3 regions of the Lysinibacillus sp. UGB7 genome follow, and region 3 is predicted to be linked to each of the others. Evidence: riboswitches for the same ligand, from Rfam matches in the RefSeq annotation. Region 3 holds a riboswitch; each other region holds the start of a gene.
What was found. A riboswitch is a leader RNA that binds a small molecule or an ion and turns the genes downstream of it on or off. The one in region 3 is predicted to bind cobalamin.
Positions count from the first base shown of each region.

Region 1 (10,962 bases), on a different contig from region 3:
GTGCAGTTTCATATGCTTCTTCACTTGTAATGTTAGTATTTAATACATAATCCGCGATATCTGTTAATAATTGATCTGTCGTAGATATTTCATTCGTTTTAATCATCTTATCTTCCTTTCAACGCATGTATTTGATATACTAGTATGCCAATGGACATTGGTCAGAATGTCCATCAGCTTTAAGGCGAGTTGTTAAACGTTGATTACACTGTTAGTTCTTCAAGGTTATGACGCTCGCCAATATAAGTGACACGAGGTCTAAACAACCTATTATTCTCATGCTGTTCAATCACATGAGCACATAAGCCGACAGTACGTGAGCTAAAGAAAATTGGCGTATACATTTCAATAGGCAATCCAAGCATGTAATATACGGGAGCTGCGTAATAATCTAAATTTGGATACAATCCTTTTTCCTGCACCATCATTTTTTCACCGACTTCACACATGCGATATAATAGATCATCTCCTTGCTCTATACATAATTTGTGTAAAGCCTCTTTCATAATTTGCGCTCTTGGGTCCATTTTTTTCATATACACACGATGGCCAAAGCCCATAATCTTTTCTTTGTTCTGCAGTTTATTTTTCAGCAATGTTTCAAAGCCTTCCACTGTCTTGGCTTCAAGAAGCATATACATCACTGCCTCGTTCGCTCCGCCATGCAAATTTCCTTTCAATGATGCTACAGCTCCAGTTAAAGCACCGTACAAATCAGATTGTGTAGAGGCAATGACACGGGCCGTAAACGTTGAATTGGGCATCTCATGTTCACTATATAAAACGAGCGATTGATCAAAGATTTCTTCTTCTAACGCAGTTGGTTTTCTTCCAGTAATCATGTAATAAAAATTGGCACTATAAGAAAGCTGACTATCTGTCTCTACGACCTCTTGACCATTCAACACACGATAGCTATTCGCTACGATATTTGGCATACCGCCTAAAAGCCTAAATGCTCGCTTCAAATTCATTTCAGTAGACCGATCATGGATTTGCTGATCGTAGCCTGCTAATATAGAAATACCTGTTCTAAGCCCATCCATAGCATGTGTCCCATTAGGTAATAACTTGAAAATTTGAAAAATCTCTTGTGGAACTTGATAACTTGATTTCAAAATGTCCTGTAACTCACCCCGTTGCTCAGTAGTCGGTATTTCTCCATGCAACAATAAGTACACAATGTCTAAATACGAATATCTCTGTGATAATTCAATCAAATCATAGCCCCTTATGACAATTTGACTTTGTACAGTATCTAAAAAAGATAATTTCGTCTCAGCGGCAATAATGCCATCGAGACCTGGTGAATAGTTTAACTCAATACATCCAACCCCTTTGTTTTATCATTCTTGTAAGCGTTCACATTCATCGACAAAAGAACAACAAAAAAACAACTTCTACCCCTTTTAGAAGTTGTTAATCTACAAAAACATGACAGAGCAAAAAACAGTGAATTTAAACGAATTCACAACCATCATACAGTAGCTAACACCCCCTATCCTCGTAGGTAAATTGATGCTTTCTTTAGTGGCAGGTCTCCTGACTTATGATCAACGTTACAATAACACCTTCCCATTTTGACAATCAAAACAGTGGTATTGTTATCTAACTCCCAAATACAGTTGCGGGACAGTGTTGGACTCTCACCAACTTCCCTTTTAATCAAATGAAATATATTCATTTGAACCACCAAAATTTAGCATATTCAATTTGTCTTTCAACCTTAACATAGAGGCTCAAAAACAAGCAATATAGACAAAATTCAGAAAAAACAAATAACTAAAAACTATTCTTCTTATTCAAAAGACTATTCTACATTTTTTAGCATTATTTCTCACAAAAAAGATTATTATTCCCTCGATTGAAAATGATTCAATTAACTTAATACTCAATGAATGTACGTACATACATTCGCTATAAATATATTAGTCGTTAACTAATCAACTTTTATATATGTTTTTTCTCTATCCTACGTCAAGGTATTTCTTGGAATATAACAGGGCCTAATGTTAGTTAAATTACTTTGAAATCTTTTCATTTTACTGTGAGTACAGCTTTTCGAAATACTTAGCAAGCGCATCTAACAAAAGATCAAGACTATTAACTTTTATTCTATCTTGTTGACCTTTTACTAGGGAATTTAAAGGTTTCTTATTTAATAAAGCAGAACTATTTATAATAACAATTATTAGGAGGAGAAAATTTGGGATACATCTCAGAATTACGGAAATTTATTGGTAGTAGACCAATTATAAGCGTTGGGGCAACGATACTTGTGGTAAATGAGAAAAGGAAGATTCTTTTTCAATATCGTTCAGATACATTGAATTGGGGGTTACCTGGCGGCTCAATGGAACTAAGTGAAACTTTAGAAGAAGTTGCTTCTCGTGAACTGAAAGAAGAAACGGGACTTGTAGCAAATCAGTTTGAATTGATAGGTGTTTTTTCTGGCCCACATTATTACTTTCAGTATCCAAATGGAGATAAAACATATAGTGTAATTCATCTATTTCGTGCAATAAATGTAAGTGGAATGTTAGAAATGAATGATGGAGAGAGTCTTAATCTAAAATATTTCAGTAAAAATGAACTCCCAGAAAAGATTGAAAAAAGAGCAAAAGCACTTATAGAAAAAATGGGAGATCAATTGTGGGATTTAGATAGCTCTTTTTGAAGCTAATTACCACTTAAATGGCATTATCTTAAACATCAATTCTAAAACCCATACAAAACATTTTGTATAGGGGAGAATACGGCGGCTACTCCAGCGGGAAAAGCAAGCGAACCGAGACCCTGGACTGAACTTTTATGGAACGAAGGCTAAAAGCGTCACGTCCTGTGACAACACCTTCGTGACCAACATCTTGTTGCTGACGCTTCGCTTTCGCACATAAAAACACCTGTTGCTGACGCTTCGCTTTCGCACATAAAAACACCTGTTGCCTCGAAGCGGCTCGGTGCTTGCCCGCAGAAAGCGTTCGCCTGTAGCGAATATACCTATGTAATAGGAACAATTACTTTATTTTCTTTCACAATATTTTTCTTTATTGACATGAAAATGAATTGTGAAATTGATTCTCATAAATAATTTTAACAATTCTTCCTTTTTCACTCTTATACAAAATTAAAGGGACAAACATTTTAATTTTGTTCATCCCAAAAGTCCTTACTAAAACTCGTATTCGCATGATATTTCCCGACTGGCTTTGCAATATCTGAACCACGAATAATTGCACCTTTTCCAAATTTCTGTTCTATTTGATCAACAAGCTTTATGATTGGTTCGTCTTTTATATACTCTTCAAAGTTAAAGAATGTTAGCTGCTGTGTCGTTTCTTTAATGTCACTGACATTAGAGACGGTGACACCAAGTAATCGAACAGGCTCTTCATTCCAATTCTTAGCAAATAGATCCCAGGCTTGTTCCACTATATCATCTTTCGAAAAGATCGCATTATTTATAGATTTGCTTCGAGTATACGTCTCCCAATCAGCTGTACGAATCATAACACTCACAGTGACACCGGCAAGTTTCTTTGCCTTTAGTCTTTCTGCTACCTTTTCAGAAAGTGTTGAAATTATTTTATATAATTCATCTCTGTCAGTCGTATCATGAGACAACGTTGTTGAATTACCTACACTTTTTGTATCGTATATTGCTTGTGGATCGACAGGTCTATCATCTTCGCCATTCGCTTTTTGCTTCATGCGCAGACCATTAATGCCAAAGTTTTGCTTTAATGTATATTCATCAGCAACAGCTAGTTCCTCTATTTTTTGAATACCTAACTTCTTTAATTTCTCTGCCGTACTTTTACCAATGCCATGCATTTCAATTACATTCATCGGCCACAAAACTGTTGGCACGTCACGCTTACGCAGTATTGTAATACCCATCGGCTTTTTCATATCACTTGCCATTTTCGCCAAAAATTTATTCGGAGCAATGCCGATTGAACATGGCAGTTGAAGTTCGTTCCAGATTCTATCTTGCATTTTTTGTACGTGTTGCAATACATTTTGACCCTCGATTACAGGGAGTTGCAAATATCCTTCATCGATTGAAACTGGTTGCAGGATTTCGCTATACTCTTTTAACAAATTAAAAAAAGACTTCGACGCAGCTCTATATCGTTCAAAATTAGGAGGCAGCACAATTAACTCTGGGCACTTTCGGCGCGCCTCTCCGACATTCATGGTTGTATAAACGCCTCTTGCTCTTGCTTCGTAGCTACATGTTATAATGATCCCTCTACGTTCCTTTGGATTCCCTGCGATTGCGACTGGTTTTCCCTTTAGTGTAGGATCGTAAATTTGTTCGACAGAAGCATAGTAGCAATTAAGGTCAATATGTAAAATGATTCTTCCTTTGTTCATTTGTCATCACCCCATTAACTCAGCTACAGTTTTTTTTTGAAGTTTGAATGACGAAATCACTCGTATTAATTATTTCGTATAATTCCCCACCACTTGCCATGTTGAAAATTTTGTTAGAAATGCTCACACAAATATTGCATAACAGTATTCGTGTCAGTAAATATACTTTTATTTAGTTTCATTATACTAATCTTGAGTAATTAGTGTGTATTTAATGATTGATGTCCAAATGAATTTCAAGATTTTCTATTAAAATGACTCCACCCATAAATACTCCTTGAGTAATTAAAAGAAGGATATTGGCTAGGAGTGCTAATCCCAATCAATATCCAAACTTCTTTAAATTTATTATGACTACATTTAGTGAGAATTTAAGTTCCCAAGACTGCAAAACTACTATTTTTAGACAATAAAAGTCTTGGATTTTTGAACACACAATAATCCGAGGCTTTTCAAAGTAAAGGTTAGTGTTTTTTCATCGAATAAAGGCAACTTCTATTTATAGAGAGACGCGCCAAAAGAATGCTGTTCAGCAAACCATACTTTGTATCCTTCAGTCCAATTTCATGCACAAATTATTTAAACTTGAATTATAACGGATTGTTAAAGATCTAACTCGTCTATTTATATAGTCCATTGCTGTGTTTATACGAACAGCAAACCTCAACTGAAAAGCCCCCATTGATAGACACAATCTTTCAATTGGGGTTGTTGCTTTTGAATTGAAGCAAACCTTACTTTATTGTTCTCCATCTTATTATAAGCTTTCATACACATAGGAGTTTATTGTAAATCAAGATGTATTTTCATTATTCTGATTATCGATTAAATTCTGTATTCAATATATAATTTACTATGTTAGTAAAATATTACATAGAGGTGTAGGATGAAAGCTTTAGAACGTTTTAGTGAGTTTGTTAGCAAAACATTTGCTATTTGGGTGCTTCTTTTTGCAGCATTTTCCTTTTTTGTTCCAAGCGGTTTTTCTTGGATTGCAGCGTATATCACGATATTACTAGGTATTGTTATGTTTGGTATGGGATTAACAATAACGGTCGCAGACTTTAAAGAAGTATTAACCAGACCAAAAGATGTGGCGGTTGGTATAGTTGGTCAATTTCTGATTATGCCAAGTTTAGCCTTTTTATTGGTAAAAATATTTAACCTTCCACCAGAAATTGCAATCGGTGTTATTTTGGTAGGTTGTTGCCCAGGGGGTACATCATCAAATGTTATGACATTCCTCTCCAAAGGTGATGTAGCATTATCTGTGACAATTACATCCATCACAACTTTATTAGCCCCGATTGTGACACCTGGGCTTATTTATTTATTTGCAAGTGAGTACATTGATGTCGCACCTAGCGCACTCTTTATGTCGATTGTCAAAGTAATTATAATTCCGATTGCATTAGGCTTCATTGTACAGAAGCTCTTTAACAAGCAAGCCAAAGCAAGTGTGAAGGTGATGCCGCTTGTTTCTGTAGTAGCTATCGTTGCCATTGTGGCTGCTGTTGTTGCAGGCAATCAACAAAAGATTGCTGAAACTGGTTTGACTATCTTCGCTGTTGTTGTATTACACAATAGTTTAGGATACTTAATCGGGTATTTATTTGGAAAAATGTTCGGTATGAACTTAGCGAAAAAGAAAGCTATTGCCATTGAAGTAGGAATGCAAAATTCGGGCCTAGGTGCGTCTTTAGCCGTTGCACATTTCTCTCCATTAGCAGCAGTACCAAGCGCAATTTTCAGTGTATGGCACAATATATCAGGTCCTATATTAGCAACCGTTTTTAGTCGTATGAAAGATAAGAATACGTGAATTAATTAAGACTCCGCACGCAGCATGTAAATATTTAGAAACTCTAGAAACTTTGGCTTTACGGGGAAAGAGTATTACTCACCGAAAAACTAATAAACTATGTGTGCTCAGACGATTGTTTTAGCGAGTTGACGGGGAATCCTCTCATCTCGATTCGTCTGAGTGCTTTTTTTGTAAAACGACAACAAATCTCACTACATGCTTGTCAATTATCAGCTTCACTCTTTCATTGACAAAAAGAAAAAGTATTTGCGTCCAACGTAATGTTAGCCACAAATACTTAGATGGAATTTTATAAAAAAACAAGTATATTAACAAAATTATATTTGTTGTTCTCGTAATACGTGCTTTAATACTTTACCAGATGGGTTTCGAGGTAAGTCTTTTACGAATTCTACCATATGAGGTATCTTATATTTAGCCAATTTAGTTTTCGCAAAATCGATAACATCTTGTTCTGTGATTGCCCCGTCATCTACAAGTGCAATAATCGCTTTCGGGACCTCCCCATATACTTCATGCGGTATACCAATAACTGCTGCATCTAGCACTTGTGGTATTTGATACAGTACATTTTCCACCTCGATTGGATAAATGTTTTCACCACCACGAATAATCATATCTTTTTTTCGATCGACAATATACAAATACCCATCGTCATCTAAACGTCCTAAATCTCCCGTATATAGCCAGCCATCTATAATTACTTTTTTTGTTTCTTCTTCGTTCTTCAAATAACCTTTCATAATTTGTGGCCCTTTAATACAAATTTCCCCTACCTGTTCTGAAGGTAATTCTTGTCCATCATTATCTACTATTTTTATCTGCGTCCTTGCCAATGCTCTACCAACAGATCCTACTCGTTCTAATGCTGCATCATCCGTTAATGAAGTGCCTCCCGGGGTACTTTCTGTCTGTCCATATAGGTTTTGAATTTCAACGTTAGGAAATGATTCTTTTAATTGTTTAATAATTTCCTGTGGCATCGGTGCCGAGCCATACGCAAATTTTCTCACATGCTCAAACTGATAATTTGCCATATCCTTTTTTCCTAACAGGATGGCATACATTGTTGGTACACCTGTGAAGATTGTCACTCGTTCTTTAGTGATGCTCTGTAATGTTCGATCTGGCGAGAAAGTTTCGTCAATAACAAGCGCTGCCCCACCACACATTGTCCCAACACCAATGACATGTAAACCCGCACAATGGAATAAAGGAATAGAGATATATACGCGATCTGTAGGTCGATATTGAAGGGCATCATGCCAAATTTCTGCTGCGTTTACAATATTGGCATGTGATAACATTACTCCCTTAGGATTGCCTGTCGTTCCTGATGTATATAAGATGACAGCAGTATCTTGTGGATTAAGTTCTATAGGAGTAAATGTATTTGGTCCATCAATAATTTCTCGAAGTTGTTGACGATTCAATTTCAATGCAAAATCATAATCGATTTGCTTACCTGTTTCATTTAATCTTTCATCATAGAACAAACCTTTAATTTCTGAATGATTAAAAATATACGCTAACTCAGCAGGTGCTAGTTTTGTATTGATCGGTAGAACCGTAAAGCCAGCCAATTGCACGCCATAATATACTGTCATAAAAAGATCTGAATTTAATAACATTAAACCGATGACATCACCTTTTTCAAAACCTTTTTGCTGTAAGTACCCTGCGATTTTTTGGACATTTGTATACAATGTCTCATAGCTAGTTTCATGACCTTCAAAAACAAGTGCCGTTGCTTGCGGCGTCTGCACTCCATGACTTTTCAAAATATCCGTAACAAAATTTGAACGACTTGTTATAACCGTTTTATCTTTCATCACTCTTACCCCTCCTCACAAAAACTATTAATAAATTAAAATTAACACACAAAGCAGAAAACAATAAATATTAAGTAGAATTACCGAACGTTCACTGTGTTGACCAAAAGGTATAAGAGCGTATACCATACTTCGTTTTATAATGGTCATGTCCATTTTGGTGTAATACATATTTCACGAACTTAGCTAGGCGCGTTTCAATCAACAAACGCATAGTCTCCATCACTGTCGAGTAAATCCTTTAATATTGTTAAGGCTTGTTCTAGCTGCGCGCTATTTTCTGGCGCTGTTATCGCTAAGCGAACTGCATTTACCGGTTTTGCATTTCCTACAGCAAAGCGTTCCGCCGCATAAACTTGTACCCCTGCCTTCGATGCGAGCAACTCAAACTGTACACCAGTAAATTTTTTGGGTAGCAAAAGCCATCTAAATATACATTCCCCATCCCCTAAAACTGTGTAACCATGTAAATACTGATTAACAAGCGCATTTTGTTGCTGTGCATACAAACGATGTTTCTCTAATATCGTTTGTGCAACGCCATCTTGAATCAGCCGTGCTGTAAGTTCCACCATAACAGGAGATACGGAAATATTGATATTATAAAGCGTCTCCATAATTTTCTTCCTAAGGGCTGTAGGTGTGACAATAAAGGATAGCCTTAGCCCAGGAGAAATGGTCTTTGATACACTGGCAATATAAATTACCTTATCAGGTGCATAAGTAGCAATCGGTGCAAGTGGTTGTTCTTTTAAAAAACTATAGATGGCATCCTCAATGACGATTAAACCTGTTTGCTTCGCTACTTCCGCGATCATTTTTCTTGTTGCCATAGTCATCGTATGAGTTGTTGGATTATGAAAATCTGGAATGACATAAAGACCCTTTATATGCTCATTTTTGCAAGCATACAATAGTCCTTCTCTGGTCATTTCTCCATTTCTTTGTTGAATCGCTACAAGTTGGATGCCGAGCATATTGGCCGCTGTTTTTATACCCGCATATGTAATTGGATCTGTGCCGATTCGGTCCCCTGGCTGAAATAATGCAGCTAATGTACCAACGATGGCATTTTGACCTCCCGCTGCAAGTAATACAGGTTGATCGATTTGATAGCCGACCTTTTCTAGTAGTTTCGTTGCTGCCTCGGTTTGCCAGGCATTACCCTCTGGTCGTCCGTACTGGAATAACTTGCTGAAATTAGGATCATTCAGCATTTTTTTCATGTAACGCGTAATTTCCTCATTCGCATGATTTTCTGGCAACACGGAGCCCATCTCAATAATGTGCGATGAATTACTTGTCGGTAATAAAATTTTATTCGTTGCTGCATCTGATGAAACGAACGTTCCACTCCCAATAGAAGCATATATAAGCCCCTTCTGCCCACAAAGTTTAAACGCTCGAGTAATCGTGCTTAAGTTCACATCTAAAAAATCGGCTAACTCTCGTTGTGGCGGTAGTTTCGTCCCTGGTGATAATTGCCCATCTTTAATATCTTGTTCAAGCTGCTCGGCTATTGCTATATATAACGGCGCTGAAATATTGCTTATATCTGGCTTCCAGCTCATTGGATATTCCTCAAATGAATTAACTGGCATATTCAAGCTCCTTCTTTCTCTTCGTGCATTTGCATACAATATTATAATTGTCTTGCATACAATCATAATATTGTATGCAAATGATTACAATGATATAATTTTTAAAAAATCAGAAAAAAGGAACGATAAATTATGCAATATTCAGAAAGAATTTTAAAAACACCATCATCATTCATCCGAAACATTTTGAAAGTAACCGATGCAGTGGATGTCATTTCCTTTGCGGGCGGACTTCCAAACCCAATCTCATTCCCAATCGATGCTTTAAGGGCATCTGTTGACCATGCAATTAGCGAAAATGGTAGTAAACTGTTCCAATATTCATCTACTCAAGGCTATGCACCACTTCGCGAATATATCGCTGCCAAATACCAACGTCTGCACGACTTAGATATCAACGCAGATGATGTATTCATTACAACTGGTTCACAGCAAGCACTTGAACTCATTGGGAAAGTACTCATTAACAAAGGTGATGGCATTGTCATCGAGGAACCTGGCTACTTAGGCGCTATTCAAGCATTCACATTAAGTGAGCCCACTTTCTATGGTGTAACTCTTGAAAATGATGGTCTTAACTTAGAAGAATTAGAGACTGCCTTACAACAACCAAACGTAAAATTCGTCTATACTGTACCCAACTTCCAAAATCCAACGGGACTGACATATTCAAAAGAAAAACGTGAGCAAATTTGCGAGATTGTATCAAAATATGACGTAGCTTTAATCGAGGATGATCCGTATGGAGAATTACGATTCCAAGGCGAACCACTTCCTTACATTGGTGCTGGTAAATTAGATAATAGTATTTTATTAGGTTCTTTCTCTAAAACGGTCACACCGGGTATGCGCCTAGGCTTCATCATTACGAAGAATAAAGAGTTGATGCAACATATTGAAACAGCAAAGCAAGCAACTGACCTACACACAAATATTTTCTCACAATATGTCATTTATGATTATTTAGCAAATAATGACTATACTGAACACGTAAAAAAAATTATTTCATTATATAAAAACCAATCAGATGCTATGCTAGAGGCCATTCAGGAGTTCTTCCCTGCACACGTTGATTACACACGACCAGATGGCGGGATGTTCATCTGGGCTACAATGAATAATGGTGCTTCATCTTTAGACGTATTCCAAAAAGCGATGGAACAAAAGGTTGCCTTCGTTCCTGGCGACCCATTCTACACTTCTAAAACAAATGTTAATACAATGCGTCTTAATTATACGAATGCAACACCGGAAGTCATCCGCGAAGGTATTAAACGATTAGGTAGTATTTTATAAACAAGTAATCAACCGTATGAGCGCTGAC
Region 1 is NZ_JBMGUV010000008.1:109,221-120,182, reverse strand. Features, by position in the region: gene prpD (2-methylcitrate dehydratase) at 1-106, opposite strand, end outside; gene mmgD (citrate synthase) at 204-1,325, opposite strand; cobalamin riboswitch at 1,515-1,709, opposite strand; gene ACOMCU_RS09605 (NUDIX hydrolase) at 2,207-2,677, shown strand; gene ACOMCU_RS09600 (DNA polymerase IV) at 3,145-4,380, opposite strand; gene ACOMCU_RS09595 (bile acid:sodium symporter family protein) at 5,267-6,202, shown strand; gene ACOMCU_RS09590 (class I adenylate-forming enzyme family protein) at 6,523-8,037, opposite strand; gene ACOMCU_RS09585 (PLP-dependent aminotransferase family protein) at 8,235-9,638, opposite strand; gene ACOMCU_RS09580 (PLP-dependent aminotransferase family protein) at 9,771-10,934, shown strand.
Region 1: another riboswitch for cobalamin. It lies ahead of mmgD (citrate synthase); the one in region 3 lies ahead of cobT (nicotinate-nucleotide--dimethylbenzimidazole phosphoribosyltransferase).

Region 2 (10,962 bases), on a different contig from region 3:
TGGAAGCACTTGAGATTTTAGCTCAGGATGTTTAAAATCCACACCAGAATCGATAACTGCTACTTTTACCTCATGATCACCTGCTAATTCTAAGGCCTTATCAATTTGAAGCAGGTTTAGATGATACATATCCTTTTTCTTTGGATCTTCTCCTGTGTCAAAGGCATGATACACGTAGCTTGGAGATACACTTTTAACCCCTACTTGCTTGGCATAATATGAAACTGCTTTTTCTAGCGTTACTCCTTTGTTAAGTTGGATAACATCGTAACCTAATGAAGGGATAGAGCGGATTACTTTAGAGCCAATTTTTTTATGAGCGTTCTTAGCAAGTCCTGAATGCTTGACGATAATTGTATCCTTACTAATCCATTCTTTTTCATTGTTGAATTGCTTTAGAATTTGTTCCTGATTGCTAGCGACAGTATTTTTCACAGACTCTGGGTTCTTCGCTATGTTTTGTGGCGCTTCTGCAAAGGCAGAAGCAGCAGGAACCATTAGTGCAGCAGATGCACCTACAGCCATTGATTTCTTAATCCAGTTCTTCACTTGTTTTCTCTCCTTTTAATGTAAGTCACAACTATACTATTACGAACGAACGATAAAAAAGTTTCATAATATAAGGATATAAGTAAATATTTTTCCAAGAATTTATATTTAATAGAGACCGACTTCACATCTTTGATGCATCAGGTGTAACGGTTCTTAATAAGAGAGAACCGTACGTACAGTGGTGGAGTCACCCTCTACTAGATTTGTGAGATAGGAATCAAGGAACGTCGATTCAAGTACAGGTGAAAGGCCCGCAATTAAAGTCCGAAAAATGCTATGTTCCTAAAACATTGTCTTAAAGTTGTTCAATAAGTCTTTGTAAATCTTCCTGCGAACGCGGTATCGTAATATTTTTCTCAAATAGTTTTTTGTGTTGTAAGGCCAACGCCATTTCAAAGACCCATGGCCGTTCAAGGTGGGCCTGTTCAAGTAAATCCTCTTGATAAAACAGGGCTACTGGATCGCCGTTATAAATAATCTTCCCGGCCACCATAACGATAATTTGATCTGCCCATTCATAAGCGAGTGAAATGTCATGGGTTGCTAGTAAAATGGTTCTGTCACCATCTTCTAATTTGGCTAGGTATTGTAAAACTTGTGCAGCATAATAATTATCGAGCCCTGCAGTTGGCTCATCTAATAATAATACGGATGGTTCCATTGCTAAAACACCTGCCATGGCCACACGTTTTTTCTGCCCTACACTCAAAAAATGAATCGGTTTATCAAGCAATGCTGCAATTTCAGTTTGTACAACGGCCCATGCTATTTTTTCTTCAATTTTTTCAGCGGCCCAACCAAGATTAAGTGGCCCAAATGCAATATCCTGCTTCACTGTCCCAGAAAAAAGCTGATTATCGGCATCCTGAAACACAATACCAACCTGTTGCCGTAATGCCTTTAATTCTTTTCTGCTATAGTGAATTTCTTTGCCGCAAAATGCTATACTACCAGCGGTTGGTTTCAAAATGCCATTTAGATGCTGAAATAACGTTGATTTTCCTGCACCATTATGTCCAAGTAATGCAATCTTTTTGCCTTTTGGAATTTGAAGGGTAATATCGGTTAAAGCATAGGTTCCATCTGCGTAAACGTAGGATAATTGTTTTAGTTCAAAATATAAATCTGTCGTCATGTGAAAAAACCTCCATAAATGATGAGGAATATAAAAATAACAGCAATACCTAGCCAGTTTTTCATGCTAGGGGTAAAATTCTCTTGCCAATAGACTGTTTCACCACCGCGTGCCTGCATTGCATTGTTGAGCTCACGACTTCGTTGGAACATCTCTGCGAATAACGCTGCAATTAGCATTGAAATTGAGCGTAACCATTGCATCGGGGAACGGTAACCTAATCGAGCCTGCTGGGCAAGATGAATTTTTTGCATACTGTCTAAAAAAATAAAAATAAAACGATACGTTAATTCTACTAATTCAACAAATAGAACGGGAAGCCGCCATTGTCGTAGAACATAGCAAATAGATTGTACCGATGTCGTAAGAATTAAAAAATACAGACAGCTAATACTGCCAAGGACGATGAAAAAAAGCTGCTGCGCTGTTTCGATGCTCGCACTGCCAATAAAAATTATCCAACCACCTTTGAGTGAGTATGACCAAAAGTGTGTAGGAAGTGTGCTAGGTGAAGGCACAATAGAAAATAAAATGGATACTAAACTAGTAAGTAAAAAGAATCCTGGTAGTAGTAATAACTTGGCAAAATACATAATGGGAATTTTTGCACCTACAATGATAAAAGCACTCATCACAATAAATGTAATGAGTGAAATTTGTTCATCTCTCATGATAAGCGACAGTAGTAGAAGACCAAGGGAAAGCGTCATTTTTTCTAGCGGATGAACAGATGCTAGCTTATTCATATAAGCATACTTATCAATGAGGAGCATCGCTTAACCTTCTTTATGTTTGCCACGCATGTAGCCGATGAAATAGCCTATAAAACTAGCACCAAGTGCGGCTTGAAGAACGAATAACAAGCTCTCAATTTCACCACTTGGTGGCTCCCAAAAACTTTCGAACCACGGCTCGTATTCGGCATTAATTTCACCAATTGCTGCTTCCGCTTCGCCGTCTGCTCCACCAAATTCTGCACCTTTTTGTACAAATAGCGGAATGATTGCCAATAGTACAACAATTGCTAATAGTAGTAAGTTTTTTTTCATGTTAATGTGCCTCCTTAGCTGAGAAAACACGTAAAGCTTTTAATTCACTGATATTATATTTTTTCAAGAAATTCATAATGATGACAGTTAAAATACCTTCACTAATTGCGAGAGGAATTTGCGTTAATGCGAAAATACCTGCGAATTTAGTAAATGAAGCCATAAATCCGCCTACTTCTGATGGGAAGGCCAGTGCAAGTTGAACAGAAGTCACAACATATGTACCTAAATCACCAAGCATTGCTGCAAAAAATACCGCCAGTGAAAAAGATAGACCGATTTTTTGAGCACCTTTAAAAACGAAGTAGGCGATGAATGGCCCCGCTACAGCCATCGAAAAAGCATTTGCGCCTAATGTTGTAATACCGCCATGAGCTAAGAGTAAAGATTGGAATAATAAGACGATCGTTCCAATGACGCTCATCGCTAATGGACCAAATAATACAGTTCCGAGGCCAACACCAGTTGGGTGCGAACAACTTCCTGTAACCGATGGAATTTTCAGTGCTGATAAAACGAATGCAAAAGCACCTGAAAGACCGAGAATCATTTTTGTTTCAGGGTTTTCATCGATTGTTTTACGGATCGAACGTAATCCTAAAATAATAAATGGGATCGAGACGACCCACCAGAAAATCGCCCATTCAATTGGCAAAAATCCTTCCATGATGTGCATGGCAAATGCTCGATTTGGCACGAGTAAAAATGCCAGTAAGAAATAACTAAGCTTCCAACAAGAAAATTTCAAAATGGCTCCTCCTTAAAATAAAATGTCGAATGTAGCGTGCGCAATAAAAAAAAGCACTTCTCCGATATAGGAAAAGTGCATAGCTGAAAAAGCAAATAGAATGTTAATCTGCCAAGCCGCACACCTATCCTCGTAGGTTGAAACGATCACGTGTTTTTCGGCAGGTCTCCTGGCTTTAGTTCGACATTTTATAGGCCTTCCCATCCTTTGGACAGTGACATTTATCTATAAAACTCCCTAGTACAGTGGCGGGACCGCGCCGGACTTGAACCGGCTTCCCTTTTAAGCGAAATGTAGACACTTCGCACCGAAAAAGATGAAGTTGTGAGATTTCACGACAAAGTGTAACATAATTTTCCATAAATAAGCTATCTCTTTTTATTAAAATTTTTTTAATTGAGCTTCAATATAGAAAATTATGATAAATTAAAGGGCAAAACCACATTTTTGCCTGAAATATTTGTTGAAATTTTACTAAAAATTTCACAAATTAAAAAAGAATTGTTGAAATTTATAAATAATAAGCTATGATAGAAACAGTTTTCTATTACGTTTTATACAATTAAAATTTCATATAAATACATCTATAAGTGCTCGATAGTATTCGAGATAATAGGGAAATCGGTGTGAATCCGATACAGCCCCCGCTACTGTAATAGCTGATGAAATCGTAAAAGCCACTAGTATAACTGGGAAGGTGCGAAAGTAAGAAGAAGCTTAAGTCAGGAAACCTGCTTAGTTGATGGCATGCAAACTTTTCGGAGGGAGAAGTTGAAGCGAGAGCGAGTACCTATATATTCGTTTTTATTTGGCTTCTACAAGACCTTTACTCTTCGTTTAGAGTGAAGGTCTTTTCTTTTTCCTAAAAGCAAATGAGGGGAGCAACACAATGACAACTTGGAACTTAGAAGGAATGAAAACGCATCTTTTTATTTGCAATGGCAGTAGCTGTATGAAAAAAGATGGCGAGGAAATTACCCAAGCAATACGTGATGAAATACAGGTACAAGCACTCGATAAGGAAATACATACGACAAGAACACGCTGTAACGGCAGGTGTAAGGATGCTTGTGTTGTCATCGCTTATCCACAAGGAAATTGGTATCGTGTGCCAACGACAGAGCATGCGAGGGCGCTCGTGCAAGACTTACACCACGAGACTTTACATAGTGAACATGTGTTCACACTTCGTGAAGGTACGTTACAGCGTACAGCACAAACAACAGCTATAAAAGGTATTGAAAAGGTGAAAGAGGGGTAACGAAATGGCGCAAAAAGGTAAGATTTTTGTTGTGGGCTTTGGCCCCGGTGATTTTAAACATATTACAACGCGAGCTGTGGAGGCGTTACAACAGAGTGATTTTATCATCGGCTATAAAACGTATGTTGAGCTCATTCAAGATTTAGTGACGGCCAAGTCGATTGTTAGTACAGGAATGACCGAAGAAGTTTCCAGAGCGCAGGAAGCTGTGCGGCAGGCAGAGGCAGGTAATATCGTGTCTGTCATTTCCAGTGGTGACTCAGGTGTGTACGGGATGGCTGGGCTTGTCTATGAGGTATTGATTGAGCTTGGTTGGACAGAAGCAACAGGTGTTGAAGTAGAGATTGTTCCTGGTATTTCTGCTATTAATTCATGTGCGAGTTTACTAGGTGCGCCGATTATGCATGACTCCTGCACAATTAGTTTAAGTGACCATTTAACGCCATGGAATCTAATTGCCAAACGTGTGGAAGCTGCAGCGATGGCCGATTTTGTGATTGCACTTTACAACCCGAAAAGTGGTCGACGTACACGTCAAATCGTAGAAGCACAACGCATTTTACTAGAATACCGATCTCCAGATACCCCAGTGGGACTCGTGAAAAGTGCCTATCGTGATCGCCAGGAAATTACCATGACAACATTAGCTGAGATGCTTGAACATGATATTGGGATGCTCACAACGGTCATTATCGGAAATTCATCTACATTTTTCTATGACAATAAAATGATTACACCACGTGGCTACCAACGTAAATATACACTTGGAGAAGAAAAACAGCCACTACGTCCACATCAGCGTCTGAAAGAAGAAAATGAACCATGGGCGATGAATCAACAAACAGGAACAGCGCGTGCTGATTTTGAGGCTGACCCGAATGCAGGACGTAGCAAGCCCAGTATAGCGATAACGCCTATGGCAACGCTAAAAAAATCATCACTTGAAATGGCTGCAACAGCTCTTGCAATGGTAAAGGGCACAAGTGCAGGGCATGCAACACCTAAGCTTGTACAACAAAAAATTGAAACCATTTTTGAATTAGCCGTAAGTCCAGGGGTGGCCAATAAGTTTTTCACGCCGCAGCAAATGACGGCGTTAGCACAAGTTGTCGGAGAAGAAGGAACGATGGAATATACACCTGATCATCAAATCCATTTGAAAATTCCAACGGCAGAACCCGATAAGATAACAACAAAATTACGTGAAGTGGGTTTTTTGTTAGCCCCTATTGGTGATGTACTGTCATTAAAAGCATGTGATTTTTGTTATGGAGAGAAAGCAGATTCTATTCCATATGCTGAGGAAATTCAAGAAAAGCTAGGTGGTTTGTCTTTACCCAAAACGCTAAACATCGGCTTTAACGGCTGTGGTATGGCATGCTACCGTGCAGTGTTTGATGATATTGGTATCGTCTATCGTAAAAGTAAATTTGATGTCTTTATCGGCGCTAAACCAGTTGGGCGTACAGCGCATGCTGCACAACCTGTTGTAGAAGGCTTAGAACCTGAACAACTTATGCCACTTATTACAGACATTATTGAAGAGTACAAAGCTAACGCGCACCCAAATGAGCGCTTGTTTAAATATTTCAAACGTGTGAAAAAAATATTGCATTTTACGTATCAAGATATGTCTTCAAAAATAAAAGTAGAGCCAGCTCCGTGCGGCGATTAGTGAGGAGAAAAGAGATGAAAGCTATTTTATTTGTTGGCCATGGTAGCCGTTTAGCAGCAGGAAATAATGAGGTACGCACATTTATTGAGCAAATGACTCCTCGGATTGATGACAGCTTTTTAGTAGAAACTTGCTTCCTTGAGTTTGCTTCGCCAAACATTGAAGAAGGCATTACGAATTGCGTGAAGAAGGGTGCTACAGAAGTACATGTAATTCCAATCATTTTACTGCATGCTGGACATTCCAAAATGCATATCCCGGCAGAAATTGAGCATGCGCGTGAACACTATCCAAATATCACGTTCACATATGCTCAAACAATTGGTATTCATGATGAAATTTTTGCCATTCTGGAAGATCGTCTAGCAGAAATCGGCTTCAATGCACAACAAGAAGAACCTAAAGATACCGCGATTCTTTTAATTGCTCGTGGTGGTAGTGATCCTTATGCCAACGGTGATTTTTATAAAATTACTCGTTTACTTTGGGAAAAGCTCCCTGTACCTTACGTGGAAAGTGCCTTTATGGGCGTAACAGATCCACGTGTTGAAGAAGGAATTGAGCGTTGTGTGAAGTTGGGGGCGAAAAAAATTATTATGTTGCCGTACTTTTTATTTACAGGCATCCTAATGGAACGTATGCATGGCATGTGCCAGCAATTTAACGAAAAATATCCTGACTGTGATATTGAAATTGCTAATTATTTTGGCTATCATGAGCGCCTACAAAATGTGCTATTAGAGCGCATAGAGCAAGCTGTGAATGGTACATCTACTGGCATGCAAGATTTAGAAAATTACCGTGCTTATGCTGCGGTACATGGTCATGCACATCACCATCACCATCATGATCATGATCACGGACATGACCACGATCACGACCATGACCACCACCATCACCATGAAGAGGAGTCAGTAAAATGATTTTCATGTTAGCGGGGACGAGTGATGCAAGGAATCTAGCACTAGAATTGCAGTCTGCTGGACATAAAGTGACTGCGACCGTGGTCACTGATTCAGCGGCTTCAAGTCTTACAGAAGTTGGTCTTCCACATTTAGTTGGCCGTTTGACGGCTGACGAAATGGCGACGATTTTAATAGAAAAGGGCTATCAACTTGTTGTAGATGCCTCACACCCATTTGCCGAAGAGGCTTCTAAAAATGCGATGGCAGCAGCTGAAAAAGCAGGTGTACTCTATATTCGCTATGAACGTGCCCATGAGCACTACGCACATCCTCTCATCACAGTTGTTAAAGATTATGAGCAAGCGGCGCAACTAGCAGCAAAAAAACGCGGTGTCATTATGTTGACTACAGGCAGTAAAACGCTAGCGACGTTTACCAAAGTATTGCATGGTCTAGAAAATACGCGGGTTATTGCGCGGATGCTTCCTCGCCTTGATAATATGGAAAAATGTGAGGCACTTGGTGTGGCTCAAAGAGATATTGTTGCCATCCAAGGACCATTTTCAAAAGAATTAAACGAAGCACTTTTCCGTCAATATGACGTCACTTTGATGATTACAAAAGAAAGCGGAAAAGTTGGTTCAGTTGATGAAAAGCTTGAGGCTGCACTTGCTTGTGGCATTGAAACGATTTTAATTGCTCGACCAAATATACAATACGGCCAACAGTATTCCAAGTTTGAGGATGTACTGCAAGCTGTTCAAAACATACTCTAGGAGGCAATACAAATGGATTTTAAAACAGATTTCAAACCATTAACAGTAGACCCAGATAAAATTTATGATTATAGTTTCGCAATTATTGCAGAGGAAATGGGTGAACATAACTTTACAGAAGATGAGTGGAAAGTTGTTCGTCGAATTATTCATGCATCTGCTGATTTTGAGTTAGGTCGTAGTGTCATCATTACGCCAGGAGCATTAGAAGCAGGGGTAAAGTCGATCCTTGCAGGTCGTCACGTGATTGCAGACGTACAAATGATTGAAAGTGGTTCAGGGAAAAAACGTTTCCAAAAGCATGGCGGGGATTTACATTGCTATATCGCAGATGAAGATGTTTCAATCGAAGCGAAAAAACAAAATACAACACGTGCTATTATTTCAATGCAAAAGGCTACAAAATTACACGAAGGCGGTATTTATGCCATTGGCAATGCACCGACAGCATTACTTGAGTTAATTCGCTTGATTAAAGAAGGTTTAGCTAAACCGGATTTAATTATCGGTATGCCAGTTGGCTTCGTATCAGCGGCTGAGTCCAAAGAGGAGCTATTAAAGCTAGAAGGTATTCCGTATATTACAAATGTTGGCCGTAAAGGCGGTAGTACAGTGACGGTAGCCGCATTGAATGCCATTTCGATTTTAGCGGACGAACAGGCGAAAAAGTAATGGAGCGGAAGCCAAAAAAGGATCCCAAGGACATGCGCCACGGTTATACAACGGGAGCCTGTGCAACTGCTGTTTCAAAAGCTGCATTACTAGCATTGATTACAAATGAAGAACAGGAAACGAGCACCATCCATTTACCAATAGGGCGTGATGCAACGTTTACAATCGAAAAATGTACATTTGCTAGTAACACTGTAAGCTGTGAAACGATAAAAGATGCCGGTGATGATCCTGATGCTACACATAAGGCGCTCATTATTGGCACAGTAAGCTGGGCTGATACACCAGGTATTCATTTAGATGGAGGAATTGGAGTCGGGCGAGTGACAAAGCCCGGCTTACCAGTTGCTGTCGGGGAAGCTGCTATTAACCCTGTACCGCGCAAGATGATACATAGTACTGTACAGAGTGTACTTGATGAGTTTCATATAGAACGTGGCGTGAATGTCGTTATTTCCGTACCAGAGGGTGAGGAAATTGCAAAAAAAACGTTAAATGGAAGACTCGGCATTATCGGAGGCATTTCCATTTTAGGCACAAGGGGAACCGTCGTGCCTTTTTCGAGTTCAGCGTATATGGCAAGTATTGTCCAAGCCATCAGTGTGGCAAAGGCTGCTGGGTGTGAACATGTAGTGGTGACCACAGGTGGACGCAGTGAAAAGTATGCAATGGCACAGTATCCTGAATTGCCAGAGGAAGCATTTATAGAAATGGGTGATTTTGTCGGATTTACGTTAAAACATTGTAAACGGCTTGGCATCAGGCAAGTATCACTCGTTGGGATGATGGGGAAGTTTTCAAAGGTTGCACAGGGTGTCATGATGGTGCATTCAAAAAGTGCTGCTATTGACTTTAATTTTTTAGCGCAATTGGCAGCAGATATTGGTGCAGATGAGGACACAATTACCGAAGTAAGAGAAGCCAATACCGCTTCACAAGTTGGTGAAATTATGGCGGATAAAGGCTATGATGACTTCTTTCATCATTTATGTGAGGCATGTTGCTATTCATCGATACACCATACAAGGGGCGGTTTGACGCTCTCCACATCGATTTACTCGATGAAGGGACAATTATTAGGAAGGGCTGATGACATTGCATCGATCGATGAAATTAATTGGGATCGGGGATAATGGACAAGAAAGCTTATTGCCACAGTACATGCAGTGGATTGAAAACTGTGAAGTACTCGTTGGAGGTGAGCGTGTCCTTGATTTTTTCCCGAGCTTTACAGGAGAAAAAGTTGTCATTAAGGGTGGTCTTTCAACGCTTGTTGAAAGGTTAGCGGCAGAAACACGAAGAACAGTTATTTTAGCGTCGGGTGATCCATTATTCTATGGCATCGGTGGTTATTTAGTGAAAAAACTAGAAATCGAGGTTTATCCATATATGAGCTCGGTGCAACTTGCGTTTTCAAAAATGGGCGAGAGTTGGCAGGATGCCTATGTAGCAAGTATTCACGGCCGACCAATGAAGGGCTTAGCACAGCGCATTGACGGCAAAAAGAAAGTAGCGCTACTTACTGACGCTGAAAATAACCCAAATGCATTGGCACGTTATCTGAAGCATTTTGGTATGACGGAATACCGAGTGTTTGTTGCAGAAAATTTACAAGGTAATGAAGAAAAATACGGCTGGTATTCTCTTGATGAATTAGAAACAGCTGAATTTTCTACGTTGAATGTTGTCATTTTACAGCAAACATCAGCACCCAAACGCTATTCACTAGGTATTGATGATGAAGAATTTTCGCAACGTAAGCCAGATAAAGGGCTTATTACGAAAAAGGAAATTCGTGTGTTAAGTCTACAGGCTATGCAGTTACAAAAAGATAGCATCATTTGGGACGTTGGCACTTGTACAGGGTCAATGGCTATTGAGGCTGGCAAACTGTCACCAGAGGGGCAAATATTTGCGGTGGAAAAAAATGCACCCGATTTAGAGAACTGCATGCAAAACCAGCAGAAATTCCGTGTAGATATGACGGCTATTCATAGTAAAGCACCGAATGGACTAGAAAATTTCCCGGATCCAGATGCGATTTTTATTGGTGGTACAGGTGGCGAAATGGTGGAACTTTTACAGATGTGCTGTTCACGTTTGAAGCCTAATGGTCGCATCGTCTTAAATGCAGCAACGATAGAAAATTTATATAAGGCGGTTGAAGCGTTTAAAGCTTGTGGCTTTGC
Region 2 is NZ_JBMGUV010000008.1:131,726-142,687, forward strand. Features, by position in the region: gene ACOMCU_RS09655 (S8 family peptidase) at 1-549, opposite strand, end outside; gene ACOMCU_RS09660 (energy-coupling factor ABC transporter ATP-binding protein) at 848-1,687, opposite strand; gene cbiQ (cobalt ECF transporter T component CbiQ) at 1,684-2,460, opposite strand; gene ACOMCU_RS09670 (energy-coupling factor ABC transporter substrate-binding protein) at 2,464-2,736, opposite strand; gene ACOMCU_RS09675 (energy-coupling factor ABC transporter permease) at 2,738-3,484, opposite strand; cobalamin riboswitch at 3,626-3,811, opposite strand; cobalamin riboswitch at 4,056-4,238, shown strand; gene ACOMCU_RS09680 ((2Fe-2S) ferredoxin domain-containing protein) at 4,374-4,745, shown strand; gene cobJ (precorrin-3B C(17)-methyltransferase) at 4,750-6,420, shown strand; gene ACOMCU_RS09690 (sirohydrochlorin chelatase) at 6,435-7,343, shown strand; gene cobK (precorrin-6A reductase) at 7,340-8,101, shown strand; gene ACOMCU_RS09700 (precorrin-8X methylmutase) at 8,114-8,773, shown strand; gene ACOMCU_RS09705 (cobalt-precorrin-5B (C(1))-methyltransferase) at 8,773-9,906, shown strand; gene ACOMCU_RS09710 (bifunctional cobalt-precorrin-7 (C(5))-methyltransferase/cobalt-precorrin-6B (C(15))-methyltransferase) at 9,863-10,962, shown strand, end outside.
Region 2: another riboswitch for cobalamin. It lies ahead of ACOMCU_RS09675 (energy-coupling factor ABC transporter permease); the one in region 3 lies ahead of cobT (nicotinate-nucleotide--dimethylbenzimidazole phosphoribosyltransferase).

Region 3 (10,962 bases):
TGTCCTCCGTAAACAATCCATAACTCGTTCAACGCTCATTGAAAAGTAAAAAAATAAGTTAGATGAACGATGTACCGACCGTCAACACTAAATCAGTTTAACTAGTAATCAGCAGGAAGAATCCTCCGCTCATTGGAGTACCGCTTAATCTCAGTCCTATCTTAACAATTTGTAAGCCTACCTGCAAAACTTGCCTATTGTTTCTAAAGGCAAGATGCGCTAAGCTAATGTGCGAACTTGTTTCATAAAAAGTGTTTAACTACTGAATTTGGCTGCAAAATTCATAGATTCTGTAGCATTTGACAGGAGTCTTTACCTTTATTGCTAAAGTTTATTATATGTTAGAAGGGGTGAAAGGGATGGCTTGGGAGGTTTTTAGTATCATTGGGACAATTGCCTTCGCTATTTCCGGGGCAATAATTGCGATGGAGGAAGAATACGATTTATTCGGCGTCTATATACTTGGTATTGTTACAGCATTTGGTGGGGGTGCCATTCGAAATTTACTTATTGGCTTGCCTGTGACAACACTGTGGGGACAGGATATGATGTTTCAAATTGCCTTAGCGGCGATTACAATATTTTTCATATTTCCGCACCATCTTATTCAGCATTGGCATCGCTGGGGCAACTTCACAGATGCCATCGGCTTGTCGGCATTTGCGATTCAAGGCGCACTATATGCTGTCAAACTCGACATGCCCATTAGTGCAGTCATCGTTGCCGCTGTGTTAACCGGTTCAGGTGGTGGGATTGTTCGTGATATGTTAGCTAGACGTAAGCCACTCGTACTTCGCGATGAAATCTACGGGGTATGGGCAGCACTTGCGGGACTTATTATTGGACTCGAATTATTATCGGGGGATATCTTTTTATATGTATTATTTGGTGTGATTACCGTTTTACGTATTCTTTCTTATATGAAGAAATGGCGCTTGCCTTTGCGGAAGTTGAATCGGGCATAGTCAAGCTTCTTTCTCATTAAATAACAACAAGCCCAAAAAGTTGTGACTATTATTTGGGCTTGTTTTCCTATACTTTCTTAAAAACACAACGTATAACATAAGCTCTATGCTTGTTGAAAATGGGACTACTCTTACAAGCACTTGCTGTATCTCTTTCTTTTGAAAAACTAAAATTACTTTTCTAACAGCATCATAGATTCCTCTAATGTAGCCATGTTTTTCATCATGGAGCAAGCTGCATCCAAAATAGGTAACGCCAATGCTGCACCTGAGCCTTCTCCCAAGCGCATATTCATATGTAGCATCGGTTCAACTCCAAGCAATTCGGCTGCAATTTTTGCCCCTGGTTCTTCGGAGGTATGAGAAGGGATGATATAGTCTTTTACTTTTGGTTCAAGTTCGTAGGCAATCAGGGCAGCAATAGTAGAAATAAAGCCATCAATGACCACAGGTATACGATTTGCAGCGGCTGCAAGGACGACGCCAGCCATTGCGCCTATTTCTAAACCACCAACTTTTGCAAGAATATCAATAACATCATTGCGATTTGGTTTGTTTAAGGCGATGGCATTTTGAATGACCGCTATTTTATGCTCAATCCCACCTGCTCCAACGCCTGCACCGAAACCTGTCACTTCAAGCGGATTACACGCATGCAGAACCGATAAGATTGCAGCACTCGGTGTTGTATTACCAATTCCCATTTCACCTGTCCCGAGTAGATTTGCTCCACTTCTTATTTCCCCCGTAGCTACTTCAATTCCTACTTCAATAGATTGAATGGCTTGTTCCCTTGTCATGGCAGGGCCTTTTGCCATATTATCCGTCCCATATTTAATTTTTTTCATGATGACACCCGCATCAAGTGGGATATCTTCTTTTACGCCAACGTCTACTGTGACAATTTTTGCATTTGTAATTTTTGCGATAGCACAAACACCTGTTAAGCCTTTAGGAAAATTTAATGTTTGAAAGACCGTCACATTTTGTGGGTTTGACGTCACCCCCTCATCACAAACGCCGTGATCTGCCGCACAGACAATAATGGCTTTATTATCAATCTGTGGCAATAAATTTCCCGTAATACCTGATAGCTGCACAGCAAGAGACTCCAGTTTACCTAAGCTCCCAGGTGGCTTGCTAAGGGCATCTATTCGTTCTCTCGCTGTCCACATCATCTTGTTGTCAACATGTTGAATGTTTTGAATCGTTTGTTGTAATAATTGCATGAAAATTTCCCCTTTCCTGTTTGCCCTATTACTAAGTGGAATAACAAGCAGGTTTACATTTATATCCCCTTGTTTGAATAAAGAAAAAAACAAAAAGCCTGTAGTTTATTCATAACAAATAAACTACAGACTTTTCCATCGTCTATATAATAATCCGAAGTCAATTAGGCAGGTCTCCTGGCTCAAGTTCAACATTTCATAGAACCTTCCCAGACCATGCTAGTGGTATTCTCTATGAAACTCCCTTTTACAGTGGTGGGACCGCTAAAGTTTTTCACTTTATTCCCTATTCTCCCGCAATGGGCACCTAATACTTGTATGCAACTACTTTAAATCTACGACAAAGTAGTTTTTGTGTCAATTATTTAAATGTTTGCTAGATGAATCAATGTCATCATTCACTTTCATATCAATAAAGGCGAATATTATGAAAGAAAATAAAGTAATTGTTCCTATCACATAGGTATATTCCGCTACAGGCGGACACTTTCCGCGGGCAAGCACCGAGCCGCTTCCTTCGTTACGCTCAGTCTAGGGTCTCGGTTTGCTTGCTTTTTCCCGCTGGAGTCGCCGCCTTACGCTCCTACCAAAATGTTCGTGTTTCTTTTTATGAAAACTATTTACGAAATTAATTCAAATGATAGTCATAAAAAATTTAGTCAATTGAACGAACGTGAGAACGTATCCGACATAAGTAAAATTGATACAATCGAGAATTCAAATAATGAAGTGGACCCCATCGTGATGTTACTTTTTACTTTATAAAATGGACTATGAATCCACTGTTGGGTATCTGCTTAGTGTGCGTGTGGCGCTCTTTTGGGATGAATGGTGCTACTACACATTTTTTAGCGTGATACATCCTACTTTACTTTTATTACCTTCTCAGGGGAGGTCGAACATAAGATTAGTATCTCTAAAAATTGAAGAAAATAATACTTTAGATTTCCACCGACTAATTTGTATAAGATAAACACAAAACCCTCGCTTAAACGAGGGTTCCAATCAACACTTATTTAAATTCTAACTCACCATCATAAGCAAGCATGCCACCCTCAAGGTTTGTTACGTTAAAGCCTCGATCTTCTAGAAATGCGCAGGCATTTGCAGATCTTGCGCCAGCTTTACAAACCAAGATATAGGGCTTTGATGCATCTAATTCATTTAGACGATCTTGAATTGTGCCAAGTGCGATATGCTGTGCGCCTGGGATCATACCTTGTGCGACTTCATCTTCTTCGCGAACATCGATAATGTATAAATCTTCGTTTGCATCCAGTAATTCTAATATTTCTGTTGTTTCCATTGTTTTCATGTGTATAATCCTCCAATATGTCAAACTTGTTATATTATAGCGTGAACAAAAAAAAACAGCTAGTGTCACACACTAACTGTTCAAATACCCTTATTCCTCTGTCTCTGAAAAATCTACTTGCTTTGCTGGAACGAATGTAGAAATCGCGTGCTTGTAAATAAGATGCTGTTTGTTGTCAGCATCCACTAATAACACAGTAAAATTATCATAGGATTTCACAGTTCCTTTTAACTGGAACCCATTTAAAAGAAACACAGTTACAAAAACACTGTTTTTACGTAGATGGTTTAAGAACGTATCTTGCAAATTAATTGATTTCATGAAATGCGCCTCCCCTGATCTCTTTCTACCTCTTCATTCCTATAGTAGCATGTTCTACCAATTTAGCAATTAGTAATTTTTAGAAATTATTAGATGTTCCAATCTTGTTCTACAAATTGCACATCCATTTTATTGCGGAAATAGGTTAGCTGTCTTTTGGCATAACGTCGTGAGTTTTGCTTTAGACTCTCAATAGACTCTTCAAGTGTGCAATTACCATCTAAATAATCATATAACTCCTTATAGCCGATCGCCTGTATCGATTGTACACCTCGAATATTTTGTTGCCATAAGCCCTTTACTTCTGCTAAAAGGCCCTTTGCCATCATTACATCGACACGAAGGTTAATGCGATTGTAGAGCTCTTCGCGCGACATATTTTGGCCAAGTCCTAAAATCACATGCTGATAAAGCGGAATTTCCCCACGATTTTGTGCTTCTGCCGCCTTCGAGACGCCGCTAAGCTCAATCATCTCTAGTGCTCGAATGACACGGCGAGTATTATTTGGATGGATTGTCTCTGCGGTTGTTGGGTCAAGTGCAGTAAGTTTTGCATGCATTGCCTCTGGGCCTAAGCTTGCAAGCTCTGCATAATAGGCTTCACGTGCCACCTCATCTACCTGCTCCTCTGTAAATTGAAAATCATAGAGCACTGCTTGCACATATAATCCCGAGCCCCCTACTAAAATCGGTAGCTTTCCTCGCTCTTGAATATCAGCAATTTTAGTGCGCACTAATTTCTGATAATCCGCAACTGAGAAGGATTCTGTAGGCTCTTTAAAGCTAAGTAAATGATGGGGCACCCCCTCCATCTCTTCCACAGTAATTTTCGCCGTACCAATATCTAAACCCTTATAAATTTGCATGGAATCGCCGTTAATGATTTCGCCATTATACTTTTTTGCCATGTCAATACTTAGTGCCGTTTTGCCAGAAGCCGTTGGACCGACAATCGCAACGACCTCTGCCTGCTGTAATTTATCTTGTATCATATTTTTTCAACCACCGTAATAAAACTTGATAGACCGCTTCTTTATTGTCCTCGTTTAAAATCTCATGTCGCTTATCTTCAAATAAGTAGACCGTCACATCCTGTAAACCCGCGGCTGCAAATTGCTCCGCCACCGCGTACACACCTTGTCCATGATCACCGACTGGATCCTTGCTACCACTGATCAATAAAATCGGTAAGTTTTTCTTTGTTCTTTCAATTTCTTTTTTTCGATTCAGCATCATAAAACCAGCCGTTAAATCAACAAAAAATTGATTTGTCGGTATAAAGCCACAATAGGGATCATCGATATATTTTTGTACTTCATGCTCTACCGAACATAACCAATCATTTGCTGTTTTCGGATTAGGAAACTGTTTATTAAAGCTCCCAAAGCTCAGCTTGTTTAACAGTGGACTCTCCGTCCCCTTGCCTTGTTGCATTGCTAATGTCTGCGCAAAGAAATGGCCTGCCATATGCAATGCTGTGACACTACCGGTGCCACATAGTATGACTTTATCGACATTCTCGCTATACAATTGAATATACCTTCTTGTTATAAAAGACCCCATACTATGACCAAACAATATTAACGGCACATCAGCAAACTGAGCATGCATTGTATTGACAATTTCATGTACATCCTCTACAACACGCTCAAAGCCATTGCGCTCTGCAAAAAAGCCTAGCTTGCCGTTATATGCTGCTGTTTCTCCATGTCCACGGTGATCATGCATCGTTACCGCATAACCTGCAATACATAGCGCTTCTGCAAACTTCACATAACGACCGCTATGCTCCGCCATACCGTGCAAAATATGAATATGACCAATACATGAACTTGTTGGTGTCAGTGTTCTTGTAAAGACAGAATGCCCATCCGACATTTGAATATAGCGTTCCATATTCTAAAGCCCTCCCTCAGCAAAATTTGTCGCATCTAGGATGGCCTGTTCTAGCTGAGCAACATATGTGTGTTTTTGTGCCTCTGTATAATGAAAACGTTGTTGCATCACTTGAATAACTTGTTGCTTATAGCGTTTAACTGCATCGATATCAAAATATAGTAAGCCCGTACGGCGAATAAAGAAATCATTTGGCGTATAAACCATCTCCTCCTTCATGCCATATAGTAACATCGCGTGAAGAGCCAGCGGCATTGTGCTCCCTTGCTCATGCAAATATTTTACCTGTTCAAATAAGGCATCAACATTCGTACCGTATTTTTTCACCAGTTGTTTTGCTTCATCATAATTCAAACCGTACTGCACGCCCTCTCTTGCTTTATAGGCTGTATAGTCTGGAAAATTAATGGCATTAATGCCCTTTGCTCCAGAAAGTGAAAGTTCACGTGTAATACATGAACTAGCATGCTTAAATTTATGCATTTTGACAATTTTATCGACGGCAGTTTCAGCCATTTGACGATAGCCTGTTAACTTGCCACCTGCAATTGTCATCAAGCCACTTGGCGCTGTCCAAATTTCATCTTTACGTGAAATTTCTGAAGGATCCTTGCCTTTTTCGAAAATAAGCGGACGTACACCTGCCCACGACGATTCTACTGTCTCACGTGCAATATTGGCTGTTGGAAATATAGTTTTTGCAGCGGCTATTAAATAATCAACGTCTGCTTGCGTCGCCACAGGATGTGCCGGATCACCTACGTATACTGTATCGGTTGTTCCAATATAGGTCTTACCATCACGCGGTATCGCAAATGCCATACGACCATCTGGAATATCAAAATACACAGCTTGTTGCAACGGAAAATGCTTTTGGTCAAGGACAATATGTACACCTTTAGTCAGGCGTAATTGTTTCTTGTCTGTCGCTTTATCCTTTTGGCGAACCTCGTCCACCCATGGCCCTGCTGCGTTGACAATTTGTGCAGCATGTACTTCCACTGTTTCTCCCGTAAGATGATTCTTAACTTTTGCTCCAACTAGCTTTTTCTTGTTATATAAAAACTCTGTCATCTCAGCATAATTTAAACAAAGTGCCCCATATTCTACCGCTTTTTTCAACACTTCAATTGTGAGGCGGGCATCATCTGTGCGATATTCCACATAATAGCCTCCTCCCACAAGCTCTTCACTTTTCAAAAGAGGCTCGAGTGCTGTAGTTTCTCGTGCGCTCAGCATCATACGTCGTTCATGCTTTTTCACGCCTGCTAGTCGATCATATACTTTTAACGCCAATGATGTTGTAAATGGCCCAAGCGAGCCCTTCTTATATAAAGGAAGTAGCATTTTTTCAGGCATCGTGACATGAACAGCATTGTCATAGACAATTTCACGTTCACGTCCAACCTCTGCTACAACACCTACGTCTAACTGCTTTAAATAACGAAGGCCTCCATGTATAAGTTTTGTCGAACGACTTGACGTACCAGCCGCAAAATCCTGCATCTCAATCAGTGCGACTGACAATCCTCTTGAGGCAGCATCAAGCGCGATTCCCGCTCCTGTAATGCCTCCTCCAATCACTAATACGTCAAAGCTATACTGCTCTAAATAATGCATGATTTTAGGTCGATGCTCAAATGAAAACATACTGTTCTCCCCCATTATCTATGATTTAAAATTACGTGTAGCTTCTACTGCTTTTTGCCAACCAGCATATAAAGCCTGCCCTTGCTCCGCATTCATCTTCGGTTGATAGTTTTTTCCATTCATCCATAATGTAGATAATGTCTCTTTACTTGGCCAAAAATTAGTGGCAAGTCCTGCAAGATAGGCTGCACCAAGCGCTGTTGACTCATTAAGTTTTGCCAGCTCTACCTTTAGCTGCAAAATATCACTTTGGAACTGCATTAACAGACTGTTACGAACTGCCCCTCCATCAACTCGGAGCACTTCAATCGGTGTCCCATTAGCCTCTTCCATCGCATCCAGTACATCCTTTGTTTGATAGGCCAGAGATTCAAGTGTTGCCCGGATAAAATGTTCTTTCGATGTACCACGCGTTAAACCAAAAATCGCCCCGCGTGCATCCGTATCCCAATACGGTGTTCCTAAGCCAACAAACGCAGGTACGATATATACACCATCCGTATCCTCTACCTTTTTGGCATACTTTTCAGAATCCGCCGCAGTACGAATCATCCGAAGGCCATCTCGTAACCATTGGATTGCTGAGCCAGTTACAAAAACACTACCCTCTAATGCATATGTCACCTTGCCATCTATACCCCATGCAATCGTTGTGAGTAAGCCGTTTTCAGAATGGACTGCCTGTTCTCCCGTATTTAATAGCATAAAACAGCCTGTACCATACGTATTTTTAGCCATTCCTTTGTCAAAACAAGTTTGCCCAAAAAGTGCTGCTTGTTGATCACCTGCTATACCAGCAATCGGTATTTTCTCGCCAAAAAAGATACTTGGAGCAGTCGTCGTATAGATTTCTGATGAATTCTTCACTTCTGGCAACATCGTCATTGGAATTTTTAACAGTTCACAAAGCTCTTCGTCCCATTTTAGCTCATGAATATTGTAAAGTAGCGTACGTGCAGCATTCGAATAATCCGTAATGTGTGCCTGTCCCTTTGATAATCGCCAAACAATCCACGAATCAATCGTGCCAAATAATAAATCGCCGTTTTCTGCCTTGGCACGTGCGCCATCCACATTATCCAAAATCCACTTAATTTTCGTAGCAGAAAAATAGGCATCCAGACGAAGACCTGTTTTTTGTTGGAAGGTATCCTCTAGTCCTTGCTGCTTTAGATCATGGACTATGTCCTGTGTTTGGCGCGACTGCCATACAATCGCGTTGTAAACTGGCTGTCCCGTATGTTTATCCCAAACCACGGTTGTTTCCCGTTGATTTGTAATACCAATCGCGTGAACTTCGCTTGCTTCATGACCACTTTCTGTTAAAACGGCCGCAATAACAGCTAGGACAGAGCTCCAAATTTCAATAGCATTGTGTTCCACCCAACCGGCTTTCGGAAAATACTGCTGAAATTCCTTTTGCGCCACATGGGCAATCTCACCCTTATTATTGAATAAAATTGCCCGTGAACTCGTTGTTCCTTGGTCAATCGCTAAAATAAATTCCCCCATCCATTCTCCTCCTTTTCACATGTAGGCATACGCGCAATTCACTCTTTGCCCTTAGACCCCTTAGGCTTACAGCGTGCCTCTGTTTTAGCATGGTGAATTCGTCGTAGTCATAGTAACGAAAAACTACTCCATAAAGAGCGGTAGTATTTCGTGGCACTTTTACGTGAATGATCGTGTAAATTACATTACGCGTTTAAACATTTTCTCTACTTCGTAAGTTGTAAAATGAATGAGTACTGGACGTCCATGCGGGCAAGTAAAGGGATTGTCCGCTTTGCGTAAATCACGAAGTAATACATCCATCTGTTCCTTCGTCAAAAAATGATTCGCCTTAATCGATTTTTTACAGCTCATCATAATGGCCGCTGCTTCACGCAATTTTTTCACATCTGCCTTTTTCGTCGTCAGTACCTGCTCGATTAAGTCTTCAATAAGCTCTTGCTCCTCGCCCTTTGGAAACCAGCTTGGATGCTCTCGCACAACAAAAGATGACTGTCCAAACTCCTCTAAAAATACACCGACTGCTTCAAGTTCCAATCTATTTTCACGTAAAATTAAAGCCTCATCCGCTGCATAATGGAAGGTTAGCGGTAACAATAATGCTTGCCGTTCGTTAGGATTCACTTGTCCAACCTTGTCACGGAAAAATTCATATTTTATGCGCTCCTGTGCAGCATGCTGGTCGATTAAATAAAAACCGTCCTCCATTTGCGCCACGATATACGTACCATGAATTTGCCCGACTACCTCGAGGGCTGGAAATGGTTCTTTTATTGACTCGTGCTCAGGTATTTCATCTAGCTCCTCCAAGACACTTTCAACAGGAGTCGTTGCAGTCGGAGTCGGCAATGTTGGTTGCCAACTTAGCTCAACAGCAGTCGCCTCTGTTTTTTCAACAGGTAGCACACTCGATTCCTGTACCGTTTGCACATCATACAGCTTTTCGACAATGGCATTCATTTTTTCCACATCGAGCTTTGGTGCAGGCTTCCATATATTCAGTTGCTCTGTTGCAGTAATAGCAACTTTTTCCTTCTTCTCCATTTGTGGCACACGGATCACGCCTCGAATCGTCTCACGAATCGTTTCCTCGATTAGTTTCAGTAGTTCCGGCTCTTTACTCAAACGTATTTGATGCTTTGCTGGATGCACATTCACATCCGTTAAATACGGATCCCCTTCAATATAGAGCGCTACAATTGGGAAACGCTCGATTGGTAAATACGTATGGTACGCATCCACAATTGCTTTTTGTACCAAATAATGCTTTACCCAGCGGCCGTTCACAAACAGCGACATATAATTTTTTGAAGCACGCGTCACCTCAGGTAATGATACATATCCAGATACCTTATAATCATGCGACTCCCTTTGAAATGGCACCATTTTTTTGGCATTATGGACACCATATATCGCAGCTAATACCTGCTGCACATCTCCTCGCCCATTCGTCTGTAACAGTTGCTGACCATTATGTAGCAATCGAAAAGCAATTTGTGGATTTCCTAGCGCTAAACGGTTCATTAAGTCAATCGTATGACCAAGCTCGGTTTGAATTGTTTTCATATATTTTAAACGAGCAGGTGTATTAAAAAATAGCTGTGCTACGGTGATATCTGTGCCCTTACGTAACGGTCCAGGCTTTTGCGTAGTAACATGCCCACCTTCTAACTCTACATATGTACCCGATTCGCCATTGGATGTAATGAGCGTCATTTTTGATACCGATGCAATGGAAGCTAATGCTTCACCACGAAAACCTAATGTACGGATGCGGAATAAATCATGCTCCTGGTGGATTTTACTTGTGGCGTGGCGTGAAAAGGAGATGAGGGCATCATCCTCGTCCATGCCCATGCCATTATCAATAACCTGAATTGAAGTGAGCCCGGCTTCTAGTAAAAAAACATCAATGGACGTACTTCCTGCATCAATGGCATTTTCAACAAGCTCTTTTACAACAGATGCTGGCCTTTCGACCACTTCTCCTGCCGCAATTTTATTGGACAGCCATTCGTCCATTATTTGTATTTTACCCATAGCGCATCACTCCCTTATTTTTTTACGTTGACCA
Region 3 is NZ_JBMGUV010000040.1:17,967-28,928, reverse strand. Features, by position in the region: gene ACOMCU_RS24210 (trimeric intracellular cation channel family protein) at 360-965, shown strand; gene cobT (nicotinate-nucleotide--dimethylbenzimidazole phosphoribosyltransferase) at 1,139-2,194, opposite strand; cobalamin riboswitch at 2,344-2,520, opposite strand; gene ACOMCU_RS24200 (rhodanese-like domain-containing protein) at 3,207-3,509, opposite strand; gene hfq (RNA chaperone Hfq) at 3,600-3,830, opposite strand; gene miaA (tRNA (adenosine(37)-N6)-dimethylallyltransferase MiaA) at 3,920-4,822, opposite strand; gene ACOMCU_RS24185 (alpha/beta fold hydrolase) at 4,809-5,726, opposite strand; gene ACOMCU_RS24180 (glycerol-3-phosphate dehydrogenase/oxidase) at 5,730-7,376, opposite strand; gene glpK (glycerol kinase GlpK) at 7,395-8,888, opposite strand; gene mutL (DNA mismatch repair endonuclease MutL) at 9,069-10,928, opposite strand; gene mutS (DNA mismatch repair protein MutS) at 10,943-10,962, opposite strand, start outside.